DNA from 4 places in the Sporosarcina sp. FSL K6-6792 genome. Region 1 is predicted to be linked to each of the others. Evidence: riboswitches for the same ligand, from Rfam matches in the RefSeq annotation. Region 1 holds a riboswitch; each other region holds the start of a gene.
The links. A riboswitch is a leader RNA that binds a small molecule or an ion and turns the genes downstream of it on or off. The one in region 1 is predicted to bind thiamine pyrophosphate.
Positions count from the first base shown of each region.

Region 2: it holds a riboswitch for thiamine pyrophosphate, as region 1 does, so the genes downstream of both, thiD (bifunctional hydroxymethylpyrimidine kinase/phosphomethylpyrimidine kinase) here and tenA (thiaminase II) in region 1, are expected to answer to the same signal.
Region 3: it holds a riboswitch for thiamine pyrophosphate, as region 1 does, so the genes downstream of both, thiT (energy-coupled thiamine transporter ThiT) here and tenA (thiaminase II) in region 1, are expected to answer to the same signal.
Region 4: it holds a riboswitch for thiamine pyrophosphate, as region 1 does, so the genes downstream of both, MKZ26_RS08445 (acetylornithine deacetylase) here and tenA (thiaminase II) in region 1, are expected to answer to the same signal.

Region 1 covers NZ_JBBOSA010000001.1:1,491,225-1,497,291, reverse strand. The annotation lists gene MKZ26_RS07110 (metal ABC transporter substrate-binding protein) at 1-759, shown strand, start outside; gene MKZ26_RS07105 (ABC transporter substrate-binding protein) at 926-1,903, opposite strand; gene MKZ26_RS07100 (ABC transporter permease) at 1,900-2,640, opposite strand; gene MKZ26_RS07095 (ABC transporter ATP-binding protein) at 2,637-3,386, opposite strand; gene tenA (thiaminase II) at 3,373-4,065, opposite strand; TPP riboswitch at 4,173-4,276, opposite strand; gene MKZ26_RS07085 (exonuclease SbcCD subunit D) at 4,427-5,584, shown strand; gene MKZ26_RS07080 (SMC family ATPase) at 5,581-6,067, shown strand, end outside.
Region 2 covers NZ_JBBOSA010000001.1:2,793,344-2,799,410, reverse strand. The annotation lists gene MKZ26_RS13745 (ParM/StbA family protein) at 604-1,785, shown strand; gene MKZ26_RS13740 (hypothetical protein) at 1,797-2,327, shown strand; gene MKZ26_RS13735 (histidine phosphatase family protein) at 2,540-3,082, shown strand; TPP riboswitch at 3,459-3,564, shown strand; gene thiD (bifunctional hydroxymethylpyrimidine kinase/phosphomethylpyrimidine kinase) at 3,644-4,474, shown strand; gene thiE (thiamine phosphate synthase) at 4,467-5,126, shown strand; gene MKZ26_RS13720 (DUF3238 domain-containing protein) at 5,182-6,067, shown strand, end outside.
Region 3 covers NZ_JBBOSA010000001.1:2,325,457-2,331,523, reverse strand. The annotation lists gene MKZ26_RS11400 (amidase family protein) at 1-998, shown strand, start outside; gene MKZ26_RS11395 (DEAD/DEAH box helicase) at 1,076-2,218, shown strand; gene map (type I methionyl aminopeptidase) at 2,688-3,434, opposite strand; gene MKZ26_RS11385 (hypothetical protein) at 3,541-3,657, opposite strand; gene MKZ26_RS11380 (DUF4870 domain-containing protein) at 3,721-4,062, opposite strand; TPP riboswitch at 4,301-4,402, shown strand; gene thiT (energy-coupled thiamine transporter ThiT) at 4,483-5,040, shown strand; gene MKZ26_RS11370 (tryptophan-rich sensory protein) at 5,081-5,812, opposite strand; gene MKZ26_RS11365 (M3 family oligoendopeptidase) at 5,973-6,067, shown strand, end outside.
Region 4 covers NZ_JBBOSA010000001.1:1,761,445-1,767,511, reverse strand. The annotation lists gene MKZ26_RS08450 (S-layer homology domain-containing protein) at 1-1,591, shown strand, start outside; TPP riboswitch at 1,610-1,712, shown strand; gene MKZ26_RS08445 (acetylornithine deacetylase) at 1,924-3,210, shown strand; gene MKZ26_RS08440 (LLM class flavin-dependent oxidoreductase) at 3,326-4,390, opposite strand; gene MKZ26_RS08435 (NAD(P)-dependent oxidoreductase) at 4,414-5,055, opposite strand; gene MKZ26_RS08430 (Rrf2 family transcriptional regulator) at 5,194-5,622, opposite strand.

The sequences.
Region 1 (6,067 bases):
AGCCTTGCACCGATTGGATCAGATCCTCACCAATATGATCCACTTCCGGCAGATGTCGCTTTGACGACAGATGCAGATGTTGTTTTTTATAACGGGCTAAATTTAGAAGAAGGAAATGCATGGTTTACTAAATTGATGGAAACCGCTGGAAAAGCGGGGGAGGATGCGCCGGTATTTCGTGTAAGTGAAGGGGTTGAACCGATGCTCCTCAGTTCGAAGGACCATTTAGGGGAAGAAGATCCCCATGCTTGGCTCGATGTGCGCAATGGCATCAAGTATGTAGAAAACGTGCGTAAATCCCTGAAGAAAATTGATCCAGAAAATGCAGATCGATATGATGAAAACGCGGACGCATATATTACTGAACTCAAAGCACTTCATGAAGAAATCGTGGAGAAAATGAACAAAATCCCAGAAGAACGCCGGGTGCTCGTGACGAGTGAAGGTGCGTTCAAATACTTCTCCGAAGCGTATGATTTTAATGCAGCCTACATTTGGGAAATCAATTCACACCATGAAGGAACACCTGAACAGCTGACAACTATCATTGCAACCATCAACGAGGAAAAGGTTCAAGCGTTATTTTTAGAAACAAGTATCGATCCACGTAGCATGGAGATGGTATCAAGGGAGACGAATGTGCCGATTAAAGGGAAAATCTTTACGGACTCTCTAGGGAAACCTGGTGATGACGGCGATACGTATGTGAAAATGCTTAGATGGAACGCAGACATGATTTATAGTGGTTTGAATCAATAACAAAATGATGAAGCAGCCAGGACTTTTTACTTCAAAAGTCCTGGCTGCTTTTTGGTGGAAATAGTTGTGTCGGTGATAACCTAATCCATGGCGGTGATAACCTCGTTTGAGTCGGTGATAACACCCTCCATAACGGTGATAAACTCAGTATAAGCTTGTTTTTTTGTTAGTCCATATTAATGAAAATCCCATCAAGATTTGCTTCGTTTTTCAATAATCCGGTTTCTGTCATCCAATCGGCAGTTGCTTGCCATGCCTGTTCCTCCTGCTCACCAAACGTACCAGGTGCTGTCATTTTCGGAAGAAGAATCGAAAGTGACTCTCTTTCAACAACCTCGACGAGTGGGAAATTCGCTTCATCCTGGTATTCTAGCAAGATAGACAGCGCTTCTTCAGGATCATTCTCCATATCATCAAAGGCTCTTCCGGCAGCGCGCCAAAATGCTTCGATGTTCTTTTGATCTTTCTTCCAGGTATCGTCACTTGTCACAACAATAAGTTCATAAAACGAAGGTATTTCGAAGTCTGTCGGGTCAATATAGCCTGTTGGAAATCCTTCATATTCAAGTAGCGGTACTTCATGATTAATATATGCCCCGATAACAGCGTCTGCTTTTTTTGAAATCAATGCAGAATTTAATTCAAACCCCACATCGACCATGTTTACTTTACCGTAGTCTGCACCATCTGCTTTCATCATTGTTTCTAGTATTGCTTCGTTCAAAGGGATTCCTGAATAGCCTACAGTTTTTCCTTCTAGATCTTTTGGTGACTCGATACCACTTTCTTTTAAAAATGCTACGTGATTCAATGGCGAACGAACGAGAACGCCGACGGATTTAATGCCGATATTTTGTTCGGATTTCGCGATGATGACATCGGGCTGATAAGTGATGCCCATAGTCACTTTTCCTGCTGCTGCAAGGTTAATAGGGTCTGTCGGACTTGCGGGGAACTTGATATCCAGTTCAATGCCTTCATCTTTGAAATAACCTTTTTCCTCCGCAACATAAAGGAAGCTATGTACAGCATTAGGATACCAATCAAGCATGATACTTACCTTTTCTGTTTTTTCATTAGCATTGCACGCGCTGAGCAATAGGATTAGCGCAAGACTTGTAAGTGATAATGTGATTTTCTTCAATTTTTAATCCTCCATTTTAACGTTCGATTTTCAATAATGGTCACGCAGATGAATAGACCGATTCCGACGGCACTCAGTACAAAAATGGGTGCGAAAACAGCTGCACCATCGAACTGCGTCATCATACGCCTACTGAAGTAACCAAGGCCTGCCTGCGCCCCTAACCATTCTCCGATTGCAGCGCCAATTACACTTAGTGTCACAGCGACTTTCATTCCAGAAAAGAAATGAGGGAGGGCAGTTGGTACGGAATATTTATAGAAAATATCCTTTTTTGAAGCACCCATCGTCAAAAAGAGTTCCTGTATATCTTTTTTTCTTGACGATAAACCATCGAATGTATTCACAGTTATCGGGAAAAATGTGATGAGCACAGTAACGGCAACTTTGCTCCAAATTGTGTAACCAAACCACAGTACAAAAATAGGTGCAAGGGCAATAATAGGAACCATTTGAGATGCAATGAGAATTGGATAGAGTGCTTTTCGTATGCCTGGACGGGAAGACATTAGCACTGCAATGGCTGTTCCTGAAATAATCGAAATGGCTAGGCCGATAATAATCGTCATCAAAGTAACCGGCAGATGTTTCAACAATAATACTTCCTTCAGTTCCCAAAAACGTATAAAAATTTGAATAGGGGAAGGTAGAATGAACGCTTTACCGTAAAGGCGTGCACCCAACTCCCAGATACTTAGAAATCCTGCAATAATAACTAAGGATGCCGTATTTTTCACAGTGTTACCTCACTTCTAAGCTTGCCGATAAGCAGTTCTTTTAGCTCGAGCATTTCAGCGCGATGTAAATCGTTTCTTAGTCGAGGTCTTTCAAGAGGTACTTCGATTTCCACAAATGAAGTGACAGGTTTGTTTTGCAACAGAAAAATACGGTCTGACAGAAACAGTGCTTCCTCTACGTCATGTGTGATGAAAAGGACAGTTGATTTGCGCTTTTCCCACAGATTGATGAGCCACTCTTGCATAGCCAGTCGGGTGATGGAGTCGAGTGCTGAAAATGGTTCATCCAACAATAGTAGGGAATTGCCAGAAAGAACAGCGCGTAAGAAAGCGACGCGCTGCTTCATTCCACCCGAAAGCTCTCCTGGATAGTTATCCTCTGTTCCACCAAGACCGAACTCTTGTAATAATGGTTGTACTTGTTCCTTGGCGGCCTTCTTATCTAATCCGGCTACTTCAAGCGGAAGACATGCATTTTCTAAAATGGTTCGCCAAGGCAGTAACAGATCTTGTTGTGGCATATAGCCAATCTTTCCGAGGCGCTGACTATTTGGATTTCCTTCAAGAGAAATGGTACCCCTTGAGGGTTCATCTAACCCGGTTACAAGACGAAAAATCGTACTTTTACCGGAACCGCTAACACCAATTATCGAAATAAACTCACCGGGAAGAATGTTGAATGACAGATTATCGAGTATGCTGTTGCCTGATTGGTACGTGAATGAAACACCGTCAAACGATAGCATTTATCATTTCAACTCCAGGCCACATTTGTTTTGTATTTGCCATATCCCAAAACATATATTCATAACGAGTTGTATTGAGGAAGATTTCCTCGAGCTTTAACAGTTCATGCTCCGGTTTTCCTTCTGCTGACTTGTTCATTAAATCAATACACCAGCCCGCAAGTTCCTTGAATTCATCCGAAGAATACATCTGAATCCAATCGCCATATAACGAGTGATCGGCAGCACCTGGAATAGCATTTAGCTCCTTACCGATCTCCCAGTAACTCCATGCGCAAGGAAGCAGAGCAGCCATCACTTCCGCAACGGTTCCATTTTGACAGACGTGTAACATGTAGTGCGTATAGGCAAGAACAATTGGTGACGGCTTAGCGTTTTCAAGTTCCTGTTCAGAAATGCCGAACCGTAGTGCGTAGCTTCGATGCAGGGCCATTTCCTTGTTCAGCGTCCCATCGAGTAGTGTCGCGAATTTGCCCATCGTTTCCAAGTCGTCGGCTTTTACAGCCCCAATCGCAAACAGTTTTGCATAATCAATCAAATACAAGTAATCCTGTACCATATAAAACCTGAATTTATCCGGATCAAGCGTCCCATCGCCAATTCCTTGTACGAACGGATGGCTATGATTCTGTCTCCAGATTGGTAACGTCTTTTCTAACAAACGGTCAGTGAACTTCATGATATCAACACTCCCTTTGTATTCTTGAAAACCAAAAAACCCACTCCTTGAAGAAGAAGTGGGTTGTAGACAATCAAAAGTATCCCGGAAAATAGACCGGCAGAATTATTGTGTCAGCACCTCTTCCTTACGCTGGTATTAACCAGTTCAAGTTATAAGGGTCAAGGCACATGCCTCTCTCAGCTCTGTTAGAGCACCCCTAGCGGTGGATCATATGAAATTGGACTCATCCCCATTATAAGCATATTAAAAATAGAAGGTCAACCTTAACTTTGTGAAAAGTTAGAAAGGAATGTATGTTTCCTTTTACGAGAATTATCCTGTAAAGTAGAAAGAAAAAGTATTGAAGGGGGAAATGAATTTGAAATTTTTCCATACAGCGGACTGGCATTTAGGCAAGCTCGTTCAAGGTATATATATGACAGATGGACAGCGTTATGTACTTGATCAATTTGTAGAGGCAGTCGAAGAAGAGAAGCCAGATGCGGTCATTATCGCAGGCGATTTGTATGACCGTGCGGTGCCACCTACAGAAGCGATTGCACTACTTGACGAAGTGCTTGGAAAAATCACTATGGAACTTGGAATACCTGTCCTTGCGATTGGAGGAAACCATGATAGCCCGGGACGCCTCCATTTTGGAAGCGGATTGATGCGAGTAAATGGCTACCATATTGCAGGTCAGATGACGAAAGTAATCGAACCGGTCGTTTTGTCAGATGACTACGGTGAGGTTCATTTCCATCTCGTACCATTTGCGGATCCTTCTGTTGTAAAACATTTGCACGAAGATGAAACGATTGTGAACCATAACGATGCGATGAAGAAAGTGACGGCAACTATCCGTGAACAAATGGTGGAGGGGGTCCGACATGTATTTGTTGGACATGCTTTTGTGACACCTCACGGAGAAAGTGAAAATAACACGAGTGACTCCGAACGACCGTTGGCAATTGGTGGAGCAGAATATGTGTCGGCGCATCTTTTTGAAGGATTTAATTATACTGCACTTGGCCACCTACATCAGGCGCATTATGTGTTAAATGAAACAGTGCGGTTTGCGGGTTCGCCAATGAAATATTCGATTTCAGAAGAACATCATAATAAAGGGTTTCTAATTATCGAACTTGATGCTGCAGGGCAGGTATCTGTTGAGAAACGGGAGTTGAAGCCTAAGCATGATATGCGGACGGTTGTAGGGACGATGGAAGATATTTTGTTGCACCCAGTAAGTGAGGATTATGTTTTTGTAAAATTGCTAGATGAGACACCGGTTTTATTCCCGATGGAAAAAGTACGGTCAGTCTATCCGAACGCGATGCATGTTGAGCGTAAAGTGCTCATGCTGACCGCAAATACGGTTGATGAGCAACGTATGGAACATGGGAAGCATGATGATTTAGCACTCTTTAAAGCATTTTACGAAGAGATGAAAGGAGAAGCGGCAGACGTAGAAACGGAGACCCTCTTTTCAGAAGTGCTCCATGAAGTTATGCACAAGGAGGGAACTGAGCTGTGAGACCAATTCAATTAATGATGACGGCATTTGGACCATATAAAGGGACGGAAACAGTCGATTTCAGGGAATTGAAAGACAATCGACTCTTCGTTATTTCGGGAGCTACTGGTGCGGGGAAAACGACAATATTTGATGGGATTTGTTTTGCGTTATATGGCCAGGCGAGCGGAGAAGATCGAACGGATAATCGTGCGATGCGAAGCGACTTCGCAGACGACGCAGTTCAAACGACCGTTGAGTTGACGTTTGACATTCATAATCGAACGTACCGTATCATGCGGCAAATACCGTATGTCAAACAGGGGAACAAGTCAGAAACGTCTGCGCGCTGCGAGTTCTATGAACTGACAGAAGACGGGGAGGTACCACTTGTCGACAGGCAGATTGTATCTGAAATTAACAAGAAGGTAGAAGAACTAATCGGCTTTACACAAGCACAATTCAGTCAGATTGTTATGCTACCGCAAGGAGAGTTCCGAAAGT
Region 2 (6,067 bases), 1.3 Mb from region 1:
TCGGCCACCTATTATTAGTCAGGTTACTCCTAGATGCAGCTGGGGGCCTGGAGTGTGGCGTAAGCTAATTGGTGATTAATGATACTATTTAACCTGTAAAGGCATGTTAGAGGTGAAACTGAGAAGTCGAAATTGCTTGGTCAACAGCTCGCACGCTTGTAATGAAGGTGGGAACAGATCGAATAACAACTTATAATCACTGGCACTTTCGAAAAGTAAGGGAATGGCTAATGGGTTTTATTTATTAAATATCCATTTTATTGAATGTCAAGCAAGCTCTGCTTCAGCTTGAAGTTTGGAAGGGAAGGGGAAGGAGGGTTTATATTGAACTTAAATAAACGTCCATCTCGACTATTTTTGTGGATGTATACATTACAGTGTACTTGTATACGTTAATGTATACATTTGTAAACATTAATGTGTACAAGTATACAAACGCGTACACAACCAGTAGTGGCGCGTGTATACGTTAATGTGTACAAGTTTACAGCTGGGTACACAATATTACATTTGTGTGTTAAATAGTTGAATTGGATTGACCTGCCAACAAAATTCCAGTACCATTTCAATAGAAAGATAGAATAATTGGGGAGGATGATTTTTATGACAGAAACACGTATTGCAGCAATTGACGTAGGAAACGATTCATTAAAAGCCATTTTCGGTAAATTGGAAGCAGAACTCAATATACCCAATGTAATTGCACAAGATATTGCAGATCGTCCGATTATCGGCATTGAAGAACTAGACAACCAAGAGCCTACTGATGGCATTCATATTCGTTTGCACTCTCCAACATTAAAAGATAACAACGCTATTTACCGTGTTGGGAATCTTGCTACGAAAAGTGGTAATTCAACTGAACTAGATCCAGGTAGCAACAAATCTGAGGAAGATCAAACTTTGGTGATGTTGTTCGCGGCACTTGCAATAGATGCAGCTCGTGATGAGAATAAAGGTATTTTTAAACGTAATAATAATGTAATTGAAGCTACGTATACACTAGGTACAGGACTTCCACTTAGAGAAGTTAAGGAAGGGAAAGACGTTGGTTATCGTTCCCAATTGCTTAGCTCTGTTCACCAAGTAGAATTTTTAGTTACACCTAAATATCAAGGTATAAAAGTAAATATTAAATTTGATGAAGTAAAGGTTTATCCAGAAGGTTTTGCTGCGTTTATCAACCTTGTAATGGATAATAATTTAAACATCATTAATAAAGAATTAATCGATAAACAAATCTTGATACAAGACATCGGTGGATTATCAACGGATGTTGCGGTCATTAGGAATCGTAAAGTTGATGATGATAAGGCGCAAGGCTTTAACTTGGGTGTTTCAGAGTCTCTGGATGCTATTCGAGAAGAAATTTATGTTAGGCATGGCGTAGAGTTGGACAGTCGTCTAGATGTTGTGGACATTATAACGAAGAAAAATAACCGTAATCATATTATGGTAAAAGGAAGCCGGACAAGTGTTCATGACATTGTAGATCGGATTCTCTTGGAGTTAGCGAAAAAGCAATATCGCCATTTACGGAATGTATGGGCAAGAAACTCGCAATCTGAGATCTGCTATTTCATCGGCGGAGGCTCTATTGTCCTTAAAGACTATCTTAAAACGTTAAATAATAGCTTAGATGGTTATAATATCGATTTCTTTGAGGATGAAAAAGAAAGTGTCTGGATGATGGCCAACGCTTATTACAAGTTAATTTCAGACTTTGCGAAAAAAAATCAACAAGTCAAAATTAAAGAAGAAGAAAAGTTAGTTAAAACAAAGTAAGGTGACTATGCATGAATGACGCGGGATTAAAAAGGGGACAGCCCATTACATTTCGTCTCCCATCAGATACATCTGACCACACACTAAAGCAACTGCAAAAGTTAAAAGAAGTCGAAAGAAGAAACTTTTCCAGTAAAATTGCGGAGTTCGTGATAGATGGGGTGAATGACTCACTTTTAAAGCATAGAGAGGCCATAACAATTCCGCTCCCAAAAGGGTTAACTAAAGCGCAACGTGATTGGTTAAAGCACGAACATTCCGAGGCGCTACTAGGGAGTATCGTCTATCAGTTAATGTCCGATCCAATCCGCACAGCTTCTCTCTTTGCATCATTGAACAGCAATGCAATAGATGTAAATGCAGCATTATATTTGCAGGAAGAAACGAGCGCTGCCGTTGAGGTGGAAACAGAACATCAATTGATTAACATAGAGGATGATCTGGATAATTTTGATTGGGAACAGTTAAAGGAGCCAGAAGAAACCTCTGTTGTAGAAGAGGAAGACCCTCTAGCTGACTTCCTTGCCCAGATGAATAAATAATAGTGAGTGCCTGCATAAGAAACCACCATGAATGTTTAAATTTTCATGATGGTCTATTGTACAGGCACTTTTTGTTGTGATTTCTAAGGAATCTAAAACATTGAGATGTTTTCTTTGGAGCATACAAGGGAAAAAGAGTAATAGGGAAGACTACAGCTAGTTTACGAATGGGCTGTATGTCTATTTAGTAAGAAGAATGGGGTGAAGCGGTTATGGAAAAAGTTATTTACATCGTGCGTCATTGCTCCGCAGAAGGACAGGCACCACACGCGGAATTGACTGCTGAAGGGATTTTGCAGGCGGATCAGCTTGTAGCGTTTTTCGAAGATATCGAAGTGGATCGGATTATTACGAGTCCGTTTTCTCGTGCACGTCAGACGGGCTGGCCTATAGCTGAGCGGAAGAAGTTGCATGTAGAGGTGGATAGTCGGCTTATGGAGCGCGTGCTAAGTTCAATGGATTTCGAGGATTGGTTGATAAAGCTGGAAGATACGTTTTTTGACCTTCATCTAAAATATGAGGGTGGGGAATCTTCGAGTGAAGCGATGTCGAGGGTTTGTGATGTTGTGGATGAGCTGGGTGACGGTTCGCGGACAGTGCTTGTGACACACGGGAACTTAATGGCGCTATTATTAAGGTGTTATGATGAGCGATTCGATTTTGGGCAGTGGCAGGCACTGACGAATCCAGACGTGTATGTTATACGGATTAAGGATGGGGACTCAGAAGTGGAAAGAATTTGGGGTTCTGAATAAAAAAACAGGCCGCTGTGATGTCGGCCTATCTAGGTTTTAGTGAATGTTAACCCATTGTAAGATTAGTAATAATGACCACTGCAATAATAACGAGTGCCCCGAAAAGACTGATCCACATGGATTTGTCGGGATTATTCGGTCTGCTGTCTGCTTTATGCATAAACTGCGCCTTCTTTCTGTTTATGTCATTAACTATACTCTTATCGACGATAGAATGGAATAAACTGTTACCACGTGAAACGAGTTTATTATATATATTGAACCTATTTGATGGGGTTTTTTATTTCCATTACTCTATGCTTCTATTGAAAATGGACCAAACATTCCCACAATCTCACACTAGATATGTTACACTTGCTACAAAGCTGAATAGTTTAACAACCACTAGGGGAGCCTTTTTTAGGCTGAGACGTGCATGAATGCGCGGACCCTTGGAACCTGATCCGGATTATACCGGCGTAGGAAAGTGGGTACGCCTTTTACGAATAGTTAAATGGCTAGCCGCTTTCTTACGCCACCGGGAAGCGGCTTTTTAGTATAAATAAAAGGGTGGCGAATCGAATGGTACGTGTGGCATTGACAATTGCGGGGTCGGATAGTGGTGGTGGTGCGGGTATTCAGGCAGACTTGAAGACGTTCCAAGAATTGGGTGTTTTCGGTACGTCGGCACTGACAGCGGTGACAGCGCAAAATACATTTGGAGTGACGGCGATACAGCCGGTTGACACCGCTATTATTAAAGCGCAAATACAGGCAGTTATTGAAGATTTTGATGTTAAAGCGATTAAGACGGGGATGCTCTTTTCGACAGAAATTATCTATGCAGTGGGAGAGGCGTTTCATTGGAGCGGAATTCCACTTGTCATTGATCCGGTAATGATTGCGAAAGGGGGTGCTTCATTGCTAGAAAGACAGGCGGTTGAAGCGTTGAAGACTGTACTTGTACCTCTTGCAGCTATTGTTACACCTAATATTCCAGAAGCAGAAGTGCTTGCAGGAATGGAAATAAAGACGAATGAAGACATAGAACGAGCGGCGAAACATATAATAGCGTTGGGCGCGGGGGCGGTTCTTATTAAAGGGGGCCACCGGAAAGAAGCGCCTTATGCGGAAGATCTGTTCATGGGGGCTGACGGGGAACGGTTCTCGGTTCGCGCACCATGGATTGATACGAAAGATACGCATGGAACAGGGTGTACGTATTCGGCGGCACTGACAGCGTTTTTGGCAAATGGGGAAACGGCAGCGAATGCAGTTGTTTCTGCAAAATGTTTTATACACGCAGCAATTGAAGATGGACTAAAAATTGGTGGCGGCCATGGTCCGACGAATCACTGGGCATATGGACGCCGCGGCAACAAGACAATGGAAGGGGTTGTAGTTTATGGATAAGCAAACAGTTAACTTATATTTCATCATGGGCACAGTGAATTTGGCGGGACGCGACCCGTTACATGTCTTAGAAGAGGCGCTAAAGGGTGGTATAACGAGCTTTCAATTACGTGAAAAAGGGCCTGGTGCATTAACGGGTGAAGAGTTGAAGGCTTTTGCACAGGCGTGTCAGCAATTATGTGAACAATATAGTGTACCTTTCATTGTCAATGATGATATAGGTCTTGCGATTGAAATTGGTGCAGACGGTATTCATATCGGGCAGGAAGACGGATATATTTCGGCAGTGCGTGACAAGGTTGGTCCAGACATGCTAATAGGTGTTTCTACGCATAATGTAACAGAAGCGATTGCGGCAGCTGATGCTGGGGCTGATTATATCGGTCTAGGTCCAGTTTATGAGACACAGACGAAAATGGATACGCAACCGGTTATTGGCATCGAGACAATTAGGGAAGTGGCATCGTTGTTACCTGGTTTACCTATTGTTGCGATTGGTGGAATTTCAGAACGCAGAGCCGGTGCTATCATTAAAGCGGGTGCGTCAGGGGTAGCGGTTATTTCTGCGATTTCTGGAGAAGAAGATCCTGGAGAAGCAGCAAGTCGTTTAAAAGGTGCGGTCCTTCTTTCATTAACAGGTATTGAAATGTAATGTTTAACTGCTCGCGAAATATACCACACTTCCAAGTAAGGGGCGTGGTGTGCGGATGAAAAAGAAACTGTTTGAAATACAAACCGTTTTGCATAAGGCAGATCTAATCTATTTCACATGGAATGATGTCGGCGGAACCTACAAAGTCTATAGAGACGGGCATCATTTGTATGAAGGAACGGTCTCTGAATTTAGTGACGGTGATTTCAAGCATGCGAAACTATATAATTACGTAATCGAACGTGTTGAAGATGGTATTGTAATTGACGTTATTGCATTGCAAACGTCAGCATTTGCTGAACAGAAAAACAAAGAAAGTCCGCTTCAGTCACTTGTCATGACAACGATTGTCGCAAAGACGCAAATTGCATTGTCTTGGGAGGAAATTAAAGATGTCGCTGAATATGATGTCTACCGAAATGGTAAGCATATGACAACGGCGGTCGATAATTCTTACATCGACAGGGATTTTTCGTTGGATGAAATCTATACGTATACGATCGAATCTAAGCGTTCACTTGCGAAGTCGGAAGAACGATTCAACGTCTTTCAGTCGATTGTCTCCACTCTTTTTGGGTTGTTGAATCCAGTTTCGTCGAAGGCAGAAGCGGCGATTGAACGATTTTCGGTGACAAAATCCATTGCCAAACCGAGGGAATTGCTGATACCTGTTCAAGACAGAGTTCGTCTCCCGAATGTAGATAGGTGGGAATTCCGCTACATGACGTTTTTGCAGGATGACTGGGTGTTGAATCCGAATCTATTGTCGCGAAATCGTTATTTTAAAGGGGATGACAGGGGATTCGATTCAAATGGAGCCAGTTATCGGACCCGAGTGGACGTCGAACTGGCATATGACCTTGAACGTTCTCCATTGACGTTTACAAGGGATGTTGGGCCATCGATTGTCTATGATGCTTTTAAGCGCTTTAGGAAACAGG
Region 3 (6,067 bases), 830 kb from region 1:
CACGTGGTGGTCAAGTGAATAATCCATATGGTTTATTTGATGTCGGTGGATCGAGTTCGGGTGCCGCTGCAGGCATTGCAGCAAATATGGCAGCTGTGGCAATTGGTACGGAGACGACCGGATCAATCCTTAACCCTTCAGCGCAGAACTCGCTCGTTGGCATTAAGCCGACTGTAGGAACAATCAGCCGTACAGGGGTGATGCCTCTTTCGTACACACAGGATACTCCGGGGCCTATGGCAAGGACCGTACACGACGCAGCAATTACATTTAGCCTGCTGATTGGCACGGACCCAGAAGACCCTGTAACAGCGGAGGCATCCCGTCTAGTAGGAATTGACTGGACGTCTGTGCTTGATAGTAGAGCACTTGAAGGTGTTCGTCTTGGCGTTGCACGAACGATTTTCGAACGAGAAGCATCTACGGAACGTTTGAACCTTTTCGATGCCGCGCTCAAAGAACTTGAGGCAGCAGGTGCTGTAATCATAGATGATGTAGAATTAGGGACAATGGAAAATGACCTCGGTTATAATGTGCTTCTCTATGAATTTAAAGCGACCTTGAATGCGTATCTAGGGAAGACACCTGCAACAAATGCGATTCGTACATTGTCCGATATTATCAACTTCAACAATGAGCATGCAGAAGAAACATTGAAATTCGGTCAAGTGATGCTGGAAAAAGTGGAGCGAACAAGTGGAACGCTGACGGAAAGGGCTTATATAGAGGCACTTCTCCGCAATCGTCATTTGGCAGGGGACATCGCACTTGGCAAAGCACTTGATGAGCATGCTATTCAAGCGCTAGTATTTCCACAAGATCATGGATGCAGTTTCGGAGCGGCAGCGGGTTTCCCATCTGTTACTGTTCCAGCAGCCTATTCCGAGGCAGGTGAACCGTTTGGCATTACATTTTCAGGGAAAGCATTTACTGAACCTGAATTAATAGGCTATGCATACGCGTTCGAACAGCGTGTCAACGCACGGAAAAAACCTTAATCAGTTTTGTCAGAAATAGAGTGTAGCAGAGCCTATTATGATAAACTGAAGGGAATAGAGTGAAAGTGGGGATAATGATGTCCTTCTTAGAAAATATGGACGAAATGTTTAAAGAAAAATGGAAGTTTGAGTACGAAATGCCAATCCAGGAGAAAATGATTCCTGAAATGCTGGCAGGTAAAGATATCGTTGCAGAGTCACCGACGGGTTCGGGCAAGACACTTGCATTTGTATTGCCACTTTTGCAATTGGTTGATGGCGATAAAAAACAGACGCAGGCGCTGATTATAACACCATCACAGGAACTGTCGATGCAAATCGTTAATGTTATCAGAGAATGGGTAACAGGAACTGGTATCACGGTTACACAACTAATTGGCGGGGCCAATATGCAGCGTCAGATTGAACAATTGAAGAAAAAACCAACAATTGTTGTTGGAACACCTGGTCGATTGGCTGAACTTATCAAGGTCAGAAAGTTGAAAATGCATGATATTCGTCACATTGTTCTTGATGAAGGCGATCAGCTTTTAGCGCGTGATCATCGTGTCGTTGTGAAAAATATGATTGAAGCGGCAAATCCGGAAAGACAAGTTATTGCCGTATCTGCGACAATTACAGATGAAATTGAAATTGTTGCTAGCAAGTTTATGAATGATCCAATCCGCATCCAAGTTGGAGCGGAAGAAATGCCGAAATCGGGTAAGGTCGTTCATTCATTTGTGAAAACGGATGCACGGGACAAAACGGATGTATTGCGTGGGATTTCTTATTTGAATGGAATTCGTGCTCTTGCATTTATTAATAATGTGGATCAGCTTCGCATGAAAGAAATGAAGCTTAGGTATAACGAAGCACCAATTGCGGTTCTTCATTCAGAAATGACGAAATTTGAGAGACAGCAAACATTGGAAAGTTTCCGTAAAGGCGAGTTGAAGATTTTGATAGCAACTGATCTTGCGGCACGAGGGCTAGACATTGATGGCTTAACACATGTTATTCACATCGACGTGCCACATACGGTTGAGCAATATTTACACCGTTCAGGCAGAACTGGACGAGCAGGCGGAGACGGGGAAGTATTGACATTGTTGTCGTACCCAGAAGAACGAGATTATCGTAAGCTGACTAAAGGAATTAAAACGGTTCAAAAAGTATGGTATAAAGGCCATCTTGCCGAAGGAAATTCAAAAACAATTGCAGCTCCTAAAAAGAAATAAGACAAGCGCAAGGAATCTATATATGTCGGGAAAATAGCACGTGTGTTGATTAACCATTTATTTGCATAAAATACTGGTGAATAGGGCTTAGAAAATTCCGTTTTCACTGAATCATTTCCGGTTCGCTTTCGGCAAACTATTCACGACACATTTACCATGAGGCAAGTGTGGCTAGAAGTGACTCTGTCACTTCTAGCCACACTTTTTTCGGTAATCCTGTTGTGAATACAAGTAGCGCCCAGTAGGTGATCATGTTATTCACTGGTGATTTTTGATTAATCAATAGACGTGGGAAAATAGTTATATAAATCGAGTGAAGGCATCCCCTAGCGCCGTAGTGAATTTAATGGAATACTTTATTACCACATATCTAGACAATAATAAAAAGGGCTATCCAGGAATCCAAGTGCATTGGATTTCCAGGGACAGCCCTTTTCTATATATATTGAAAGAACGCATTAGGCAGTAATTATAGTTGCGTCAAAATAATTGGTTCGCCTTTTGTGACGATAATTGTATGTTCGATTTGAGCCACAAGAGATTTGTCTGGTGTAATGAACGTCCAGCCATCCCCTGATTCAATAATATGCTCTGCTTTTTCAGAGATAAACGGTTCAACTGCAAGAACCATTCCTTCTTTCAGAAGCGTCTTATCCCAAGCGTCATAATAATTGAGTACATGCGAAGGTTCTTCGTGCAACGCTTTACCGATGCCGTGGCCAGTCAAGTTTTTGATGACTTTTAAGCCATTTTCTTTTGCCTCGCGTTCAACTGCTTTACCGATTTGGTTTAAGCTTGAACCTGCTTTAACTTTCGTCATTGCACGTTCAAATGCACTCTTAGCCACATCACATAATTGTTGTTTCTTTTTATCGGGTGTACCGACAACAAATGAAATGCCAGTGTCAGCAAAATAACCATTGTAGGAACCTGAGACGTCAATATTAACGAGATCTCCATCTTCTATGACGCGGGAACCAGGCATGCCATGGGCAACTTCACTGTTGACGCTGATGCATGTAAATCCAGGGAAATCATATTCTGCGATAGGACCTGAAATTGCACCTTTTTCTTCGAATAAGCGACCGCCGATGTCATCAATTTCTTTCGTCGTTTTACCAGGGACAGTTGCTTCTTTCATCGCTTCCCTGATTTCAGCAACAATTTTGCCGATTTTCTTTAACGCTTCAATTTCCTGTTCAGTTTTTGCAATCATTATGTTCAAATCCTTTCTTCCGTTCATTCTTTTCCATACCATACTATATCATATGGAGCTGAACAAAAAAGCCTACAAACTTAAAAAACGTTTGCAGACTGTCGAATTATTTCTTTGGGATTGTCGTGCTTGTTGCTTTTTTTTCTTTCATTACTTTGCGAACAATCGGATAGACGATAGGCGCCAATTTAATAGCGGTTTTTAATAATTTTCCAATATTCATTACGAATCACTCCTAAACACAGCATTTGTTACTTTTTTCCCGAATAGGTGGTTTTATAAACATTCACTTCAATACTTTAACACCTTGAAACACATTCCAAATTAGAATTGCTATGAGCAAAACTCCATAAACTAGCATGAATAAGACAGGTGTTAATTGCCAAAATCCAAAGTTACCACTAGGCATTACATTCAGGTCGTAGGTAAAGGAAAACATTGAAAAAGAAAAAATGATAAATCCTGCAATAAGAAGTACGACAGGAACAAGATGTGAAACGAGAGAGCGCTTGGCATGGTGTTTTACTTCACGGTCATCCGAAACGAAATAAATAATGACGGGTATAAGTAAAGGGGTGAAGAAGACACTAAAGTAGCATAGGGCGGCTAACAGTTTATTGTTCGACACACGAATCCCTCCATTTTAGTTTAACTATATATATATTGAGTAAATGAATCCCTAGATTAAACTTGGCGAAGAGGCCATACAAGGGTTAACTGGAGCCTGAGATTGGCGGCATCTCCTAGCGCCGCAGCGAATTTAATGGAATTCTTAATTTCAACATATATAGGATAATTATCATCCCTGTTAATCATCTTGCTTATAGGATCCCCATCTTATACAATGAACTAGACAACTAAATTACTGGAACCACAGGGGGAGCCTATTTGGCTGAGATTGGACAGCACGTCCTGACCCTTAGAACCTGTAAGATTATTCTTGCGTAGGAATGTGGATGGAAATTGACATATTCGATGTCCCATCTATTTCGGGATGTCTTTTTTTATGCCCACATCTTTCGCTGAGCTAGGAAAGGGATGAATTAATTTGGATCGGAAAAGACTTCAACTTTTACTTGAAATAGCTATTTTAGGTGCAATTTCATTTGTACTTGATCAGATTGGTTTTAAAATGCCACAGGGTGGCTCGGTTACGCTGTCAATGTTGCCGATTGTTGTCATGGCATTTAGATGGGGGATTGCAGGCGGTATGCTGACTGGCTTCGTCAGCGGGTTATTGCAACTGATGATGGGAGGCTATGTCTTTAATATAATACAGGCTGCCCTTGATTACTTCGTGGCGTACACGTTGGTTGGAGTGGCAGGTGTTACACTTGCATGGCTGTTAAGTAGTAAAGTAAAAGGAAACAAAGGCTCAATGGTTACAGCAATCGTTGTGGGGACAGTTATCGGTGGCCTACTTCGATACTTGATTCACTTCATTGGTGGAATTGTATTTTTTGCATCTTATGCACCTGAGGGACAGCCCGTATGGCTCTATTCACTCGTATACAATGCAAGTTACATGATACCTTCAATAATATTATCAGCAATTGTTGCGTCAATATTATTCACTACAGCACCGCGTCTTTTAGAGAGAAAATAGAAAATCGCCGTTCTGCCCAATGTGGGAGGACGGCGATTTTTTATTTTGGTGTGAATGACTTTCGTCTGAAGAACATGAATCCTGCGATTGTAGCTGCAAGAAATAGGGCTGCAGCAGAGACGAATAGTTCATCTGCACCGTTTTTCACAGTGATACCTATAAATGCCCATATGAAGACAGCACTAAATGCTATATCCGCGTAATGGTATAAAAAATGAAGTGCAATAGCGGTTGCGATAGTCAAGTAGATGACGGTCCATAGCGGGTCACTTAGTCCCCAACCAGACCATTCATGCAAAGTAAGGACGTAACTGATATTTGCAATGGTCGCGACAAAAACCCATCCTAGATAGACAGCAATCGGAACTCTACCATGAATATGACTATTTTTTATAGAATAAGTAAAATAAATGGTTAACAGTGTTAAAAGAAGAACCAGATTGATAATAATTGTCCATCCGAAGAAACCAAAATGCCAAAGCAAAATCCAAGTGATATTTAATAGGCAGCTGAGCACAAACAAAACTACCCTACGATTGAATAATGCATGATTAATGTTTACTGTGTTGCGCATAAAGCCGTATAACCAGATAGCGAGAAGCAGATAAATAACTGCCCAAATTGAAAAGGTATATCCTGCAGGTGTAAATAGTACCGGTAAACTATTAGAGATTTGCCCGGTTGTTTTTCCATTGATAGGCATTATATTCGCAGCTGCATTGACTAGAACGACCGCAATGAGCGAAAAGGTCATAATTATAATTCTAAACATATTTAAATCCTCCTACTGAATAGTATACAGAGGAATGGTGGAACCTGCGAAGGAAAGTATGAACCTTCCGTCACAATTGCATTATTTCGCATACCGAAAATTCATGTTATAATCAAGTTGTGTTTTTAGAAAATTTTGAATGAATTAAGGGGGAATAATAGTGACGCAAAAAACGTATTCTGAAGTATGGGATCTTGACGTTTTCTTTAAAGGTGGAAGTGGATCGACAGAACTACGGACACATTTGGATAGCGT
Region 4 (6,067 bases), 270 kb from region 1:
TAACTTAGAGCTGTCGCCTAATTTTACTAGGATTCCTTCTGCTGTGAATTTAATGAAGGTGTCATTTGATGAACATCCGATTTACTTAAGATCGACAGAGAATATACTTTTCACGAATCATACGAGAATCGATAACTCATTTTCTCGCGATAATATTTACACTTATGACATCGGTATAGAAGGTGCGACCATTGAGTTAACGGTTCGTTCATTTGATAATGGCGATTACTTCTTATTTTCGAAAATCATTAATCCTACTGAATCTGCTGTAACAGTAGATGTCATTCAAAAAGAAAATGAAGTGGCTTCATTTGAGCTAAACCGTTATGACAAATACAAGATTAAACGTAATGATAAAGACGTTTTTGGCAGTGACACAACATCCTATCCGACGGGTTTACTCAAGTTTGTGAAGCTAGATGGATCAGTGAAGGAGCGGATGGTTGGTCAGTCTTATTTGTCGAAGCAATTGTCATTAGAGTATGAGAATGATGGCTACAGTTACATGCGTCAATTGCTCGGTGAAAAAGAGGCACTGTCTTATGCTCAGGTTGGAACAACATTATTGTCTGTGCATACGTTAAATTCAAAAGGCAATGACATTGTAGATCAGTGGTATATGAATGCGGATGACCAATTATTTGCGAATGAAGAGAATATGGAGAGCTGGATGCTTGAGTCAGCTAAGTATTATAAAAAACGTAATAATTGGTACACGGCGGGTGGCCCATACAATAAAATGGCGATAACCACAGAGCCAATGCCTGATACAGGGCAAGGATATGGGCGGAACTTACTTCTATTAAAAGAAGATCGTGCGCTGGTTTTATATAATGAGCAAGAGGATCGTTATTTTGAGAACTTAATTTACAACTCATTTGTTAACTTGAAGAATTTCAAAGGTGACAAAGATTATTGGGAAACAGAAGTTACAAGCACCTATTTGAAAGATTTATATGACATTACAGCTCCATTCATTGATACACGTTTTAATGAGCAAATCGCGCTTTTCTACTATAATAGTGGCGCTGATTTTGGAATTGATAATGCAAAAGAACCATTGCGTAATTATGCTGACTTACTGGTCTCGCAAAAAAGTAAAGGAAACGTCATTGCTGTGAATGACGAGTCTTACTACATCGCGGATTACTTCCCGATTGCACAGCAAGTAACGACGCATGCCTCTATGAATCATGTGTTGGGCGGTATGAACGTTTTACTCATGGCTTATAATGAGTTCGGTGATCAGAAGTATTTAGATACAGCGCAGGCTATACAAACAGCGATTGTAGCGGATAAAGAGGATTGGATTCGTGATAATGGCGATATTTGGTATCGTATTTCCGCATTACGTGACTTTAAAGGCGATGATTACAAGCATCTGACTTTAGAGGATTTAATAAATTCGTACAAACTTTGGAAAGATATTGATCCGACGTATTTGCCTTTATTAGAAGAAATGATTGCTTCAAAAGCTTCGTTTTTATCGAATGAAAATTTAGGTTACACAACTAAAATAAAGAACGGGTTACGTGATATCGACTTATCGAACTATCTTCCTAAAGGGGAAGAAAGAACAGATGCATTGTGAAGAAGAATAAAACTAAATAGATACTGCTAGGGGAGCCGTTTAGGCTGAGACACATCATAGATGTAAACCCTTCGAACCTGATCTAGTTCATACTAGCGTAGGGAAGCAGCTGAAACTCTACACTCAATGTCTTTATATGCGTAGAAAACAGCCGCCTTCCGATTATGGAAAGCGGCTGTTTTCTGTTCCAGTGTATATATGTTGAACAAATGAAATAAAGATAGTGAACTGTGCGAAGGCGCATTACAAGGGCTAGCGCCGTAGTGAATTCAATGGAATTCTTTATTTCAACGTATATAGATTCACCTACCAAAAATATAGATAAGGGATGGATGAGTAAAATGGAAAATAGAATTAGTAACCTAGTTGATGAACGTCAAGAGGAGTTAGTGCAATTGCTAGCGGACCTCGTTCGTTTCCCGACAGTTAGTCCACCGGCAAGAAATACAACAGGCGTACAGCGGTATATTCAAGACTTTTTAGAACAAGAAAAATTTGAAACGGTTAGTTGGGATGTATTTCCTGGCGACCCGAACGTTGTAGGCGTTAAAAAGGGAACGGATGGAAACCTGTATAACAGCCTAATCATTAATGGACATATAGACGTTGCGGAAGTGGGGGATGAAACAGAGTGGACTGTGCCTGTCTTTGAACTGACGACTAAAGATGGCAACGCATATGGGCGAGGAACATCTGATATGAAAGCTGCAGTGGCCGCGACTTTACTAGCCGTTAAATTATTAAACGAGCTAGGTGTGGAACTGAAAGGTGATTTGCAAATTCAGACTGTCATTGGGGAGGAAGCGGGAGAGGCTGGAACACTTTCATGTATGGAAAAAGGCTATACAGCAGATTTTGCACTCGTAGTCGATGGCAGTGATCGTCAAATTCATGGTCAGGGTGGTGTGATTACCGGCTGGATAACGATTAAAAGTAAGGAAGTTTTCCATGATGCAATGAGGATGAGTATGCTTCATGCAGGCGGTTCGGTTAATGGGGCTAGTGCGATAGAAAAGATGATGAAGGTTATTGCTGGATTACAAGATTTAGAACGTCACTGGGCTGTGACAAAAAAATATCCGGGTTTTGTGCCTGGCACCACTACTATTAATCCGGCAGTTATAGAAGGAGGAAGGCATGCAGCTTTTGTGGCGGATGAATGTCGGCTCTGGATCACCGTTCATTTCTATCCGAATGAAACCTATCAATCTGTAACAAAAGAAATCGAAGAGCATTTGAACAATGTAGCAAAAGCAGACACGTGGTTAAGAGAAAATCCCATTCACTTTCGCTGGGGGGGAAAATCAATGATTGAAGAACGTGGAGAAATATTTCCGGCGCTTGAAATGAATGCGGACCATGCAGCTGTTCAACTTCTTGCGCATTGTCATGAACAAACCGAAAAAAGTCCTGCAATAATAGGTATGTCGAGATCAGTAACAGATGCGGGCTGGCTAGGAGCAGCAGGAATTCCAACTGTTATCTATGGTCCTGGAAAGTTGGAAGAGGCACATTCAGTCGATGAAAAGATAAACATTGAAGAATTAGTGGTATTTACCAAGACGCTTATGATATTTATAAATGAGTGGTGTAATACGAAAAATAGGGAGTGTAAGTAATCTCCCCATTCATCTAGTATTAGTATATTGTTGCATATTGCCAAATAATTGGGGTTATTTCTGATGAGGTTTCAAATGGTTGCTATGTTTCGAGTTGAATTCTCATGGGATAGACTTACCGAGCCGTTTCACGCCGAACGATCGGAGCTACTTGTGTTGCTAACATTTCAATACTCGCTGCGACTTTAGAAAACGGCAAGCCGCCGATATCCATTTGTGCAATGAATCGTTGATGTCCAAATAGTTCGTGTTGGTGGAGAATCTTCTCAATTATTTGCTGAGGGCTACCGACAAATAACCCGGTTTCGGGACTGGCCATATGACTGAAATCAGAACGGGAAATTCTCGTGCCCATTCCACGCTGTTTGTTCACGTATCCCCAATAATTTGCATAGTAAGGATAAAACTCGTCTTTCGCTTGTTGGGATGTCTTTGCTATATACGTATGTCCTGTTACAGCCACTTTTAAATCTTCTACACGATGTCGGGCACTTATGCCGGCTTGGCGATACAAATCAACAAGTGGTTTGAAACGAATTGGATCCCCACCAAGGATAGCTAATGCTAAACCAGTTCCAAGTTTTCCAGCTCGTATTGCACTATCAGGTGTTCCACCTACACCAACCCAAATCGGCAGTTTATTTTGAACAGGGCGCGGGGCAATCATAGAATTAGTTAAAGGCGAACGGAATGACCCATTCCAATTGACGATTTCATTGGTATTCAATTGTTGAAGCAGTCGTATGTTTTCATCGAACAGTTCGTCATAATTGTTTAAGTCATGACCGAATAACGGAAAAGATTCAACGAATGCACCACGACCTGTAATAATCTCAGCGCGACCATTCGAAATTAAATCGAGTGTAGCAAAATCCTCGAATAGGCGAACAGGGTCGACTGTGTTCAAAACAGTCGTTGCACTCGTCAATTTAATACGCTTCGTGTTTTGTGCCACTGCCGCCAGAACAACTGGCGGAGCTGATACGGCATAGTCTAAGCGGTGATGCTCACCGACACCAAAAATATCAAGTCCGGCTTCTTCAGTCAGCTTTCCAATAGCCAATACTTCATGAAGGCGCTGATGAATACTTATTGTTTTTCCAGTTAGGGGATCTGGACCAAGATCCCCAAATGTATATATTCCAATTTCAATTCCGGGTTTCCTAGTTTCTGTTTGCATTGTTCTCATCTCCTAAAACTAAGTTATTCCGCTTCAGAAATAAGGGTGAAACGTTCATTTATATGTTGAGGATTTTCGATTTCATCAAGAACTGCAATTGCATAGTCAGCATAGCTTACATAGCTGTCACCTTTTGAGTTCACGATTAAATTGTCTTTTCCTTTTTGATACGAACCCGTTCTTTTTCCTTCAGGATTAAAGAATGCTGCTGGGCTAATGAATGTCCATTTAACTCCACTCGTCTTTTGCAGGTCTTCTAAGTTCTTTCCTTGATTGGAAGCAGTTGCAAAGTATTCTTTAGGGAATTCCGGTGTGTCCATAAGACGGATAGTTTTAGCTTCATCTACAAACAAGCTTCCCGCACCACCTACAACAATCAATCTTGTTTCTGGAGCGCCTTCAAACGCCTCTATTAACTCTCTTCCGGCATCTAGATGAAGATGTTCCTGCCCTGCAGGAGCACCGAATGCATTTACAACAACATCAAATTGACGAAGGTCTTCAGCTTGTAGATCAAATATATCTATTTCGAGGGCGACAACATTTTTTTCAGTTAGTTTTGCTGCATTTCTAACGATAGCTGTTACTTCGTGTCCACGGTCATTCGCTTCTTTTACAATAAGGCTTCCTGCTTTTCCTGTAGCTCCGATAATTCCAATTTTCATGTTTAAATCCTCCAGTAAATTAGTTATTTTATGCACATAAAATAATACGCGCCTAGTGATTTGAAGCCATTGGCTATAATTAATCCAACTGTAACTGTAATGGTTACAGTTACAGCGGTGGCTGAAAAATCGAATGAACTATCCGATTTTTTGTGTTAATACCGATACTAATTCTTCCATCGTAATTTCATGTAACACAGATTCCATTGCTTCTTGAGCTCGAAGTAAAATCAGCTCAAGAACTGCCTCAATGTTGGCGCCAACCGGGCAATTTGGATTTGGTTTTTCATGAAATTGAAAAAGCTCGCCTTCTTCCACGACTTCGACTGCTCTGTACACATCGAGTAAAGTAATCTCTTTTAAAGGTTTTTGAAGCGTAGCTCCCCCAAGACCTTGCCGAACTTGAATAAGTCCTGCATTTCTTAGTTTACCAATTATTCTTCGTATGACTACAGGGTTTGTATTCACACTTTCTGCAATCCATTCCGAAGTACAAAGCTCGTTACTTTCAATCGCCACGAGGGATAGAATATGAACTGCAACTGTAAAGCGACTACTGATTTTCATTGCAAGTAACCTCCCGGTGTAATCATTATAGTTACAACGCGTATTGATTGTCAATTATTATTATTCAAGGGATGGGGAGTGGGTTGTAGAACGCTTGGCGCTTTGGGGATGCCTTTGTCGCGCCTGCGCTAGGGTATTCATTATCGAGAGAAATGTAATTTTGAGATGTATATGCTGAGATAATAAGGTGATTACTAGTTGATACTAATTATATTAAAGAAAGTCGTACTCCAACTTGCAGATTTCATCACCGCTAATGAAATGCGCTTTCTCACATAGACCGTCTAGCGAAGACGCGATTTCGTGGTAGCCGGAGCGATAAGACTGAAAGCGGCCTCCTTTCTGGCTTATCGCGGGAGGCATCCACAAAGCGTCGAAGCGGTATTGGTAGGAGTTCTATTTTATGCTAGGTATCAGACTTTTCAACAGCCTCCCAAAAGCCTTG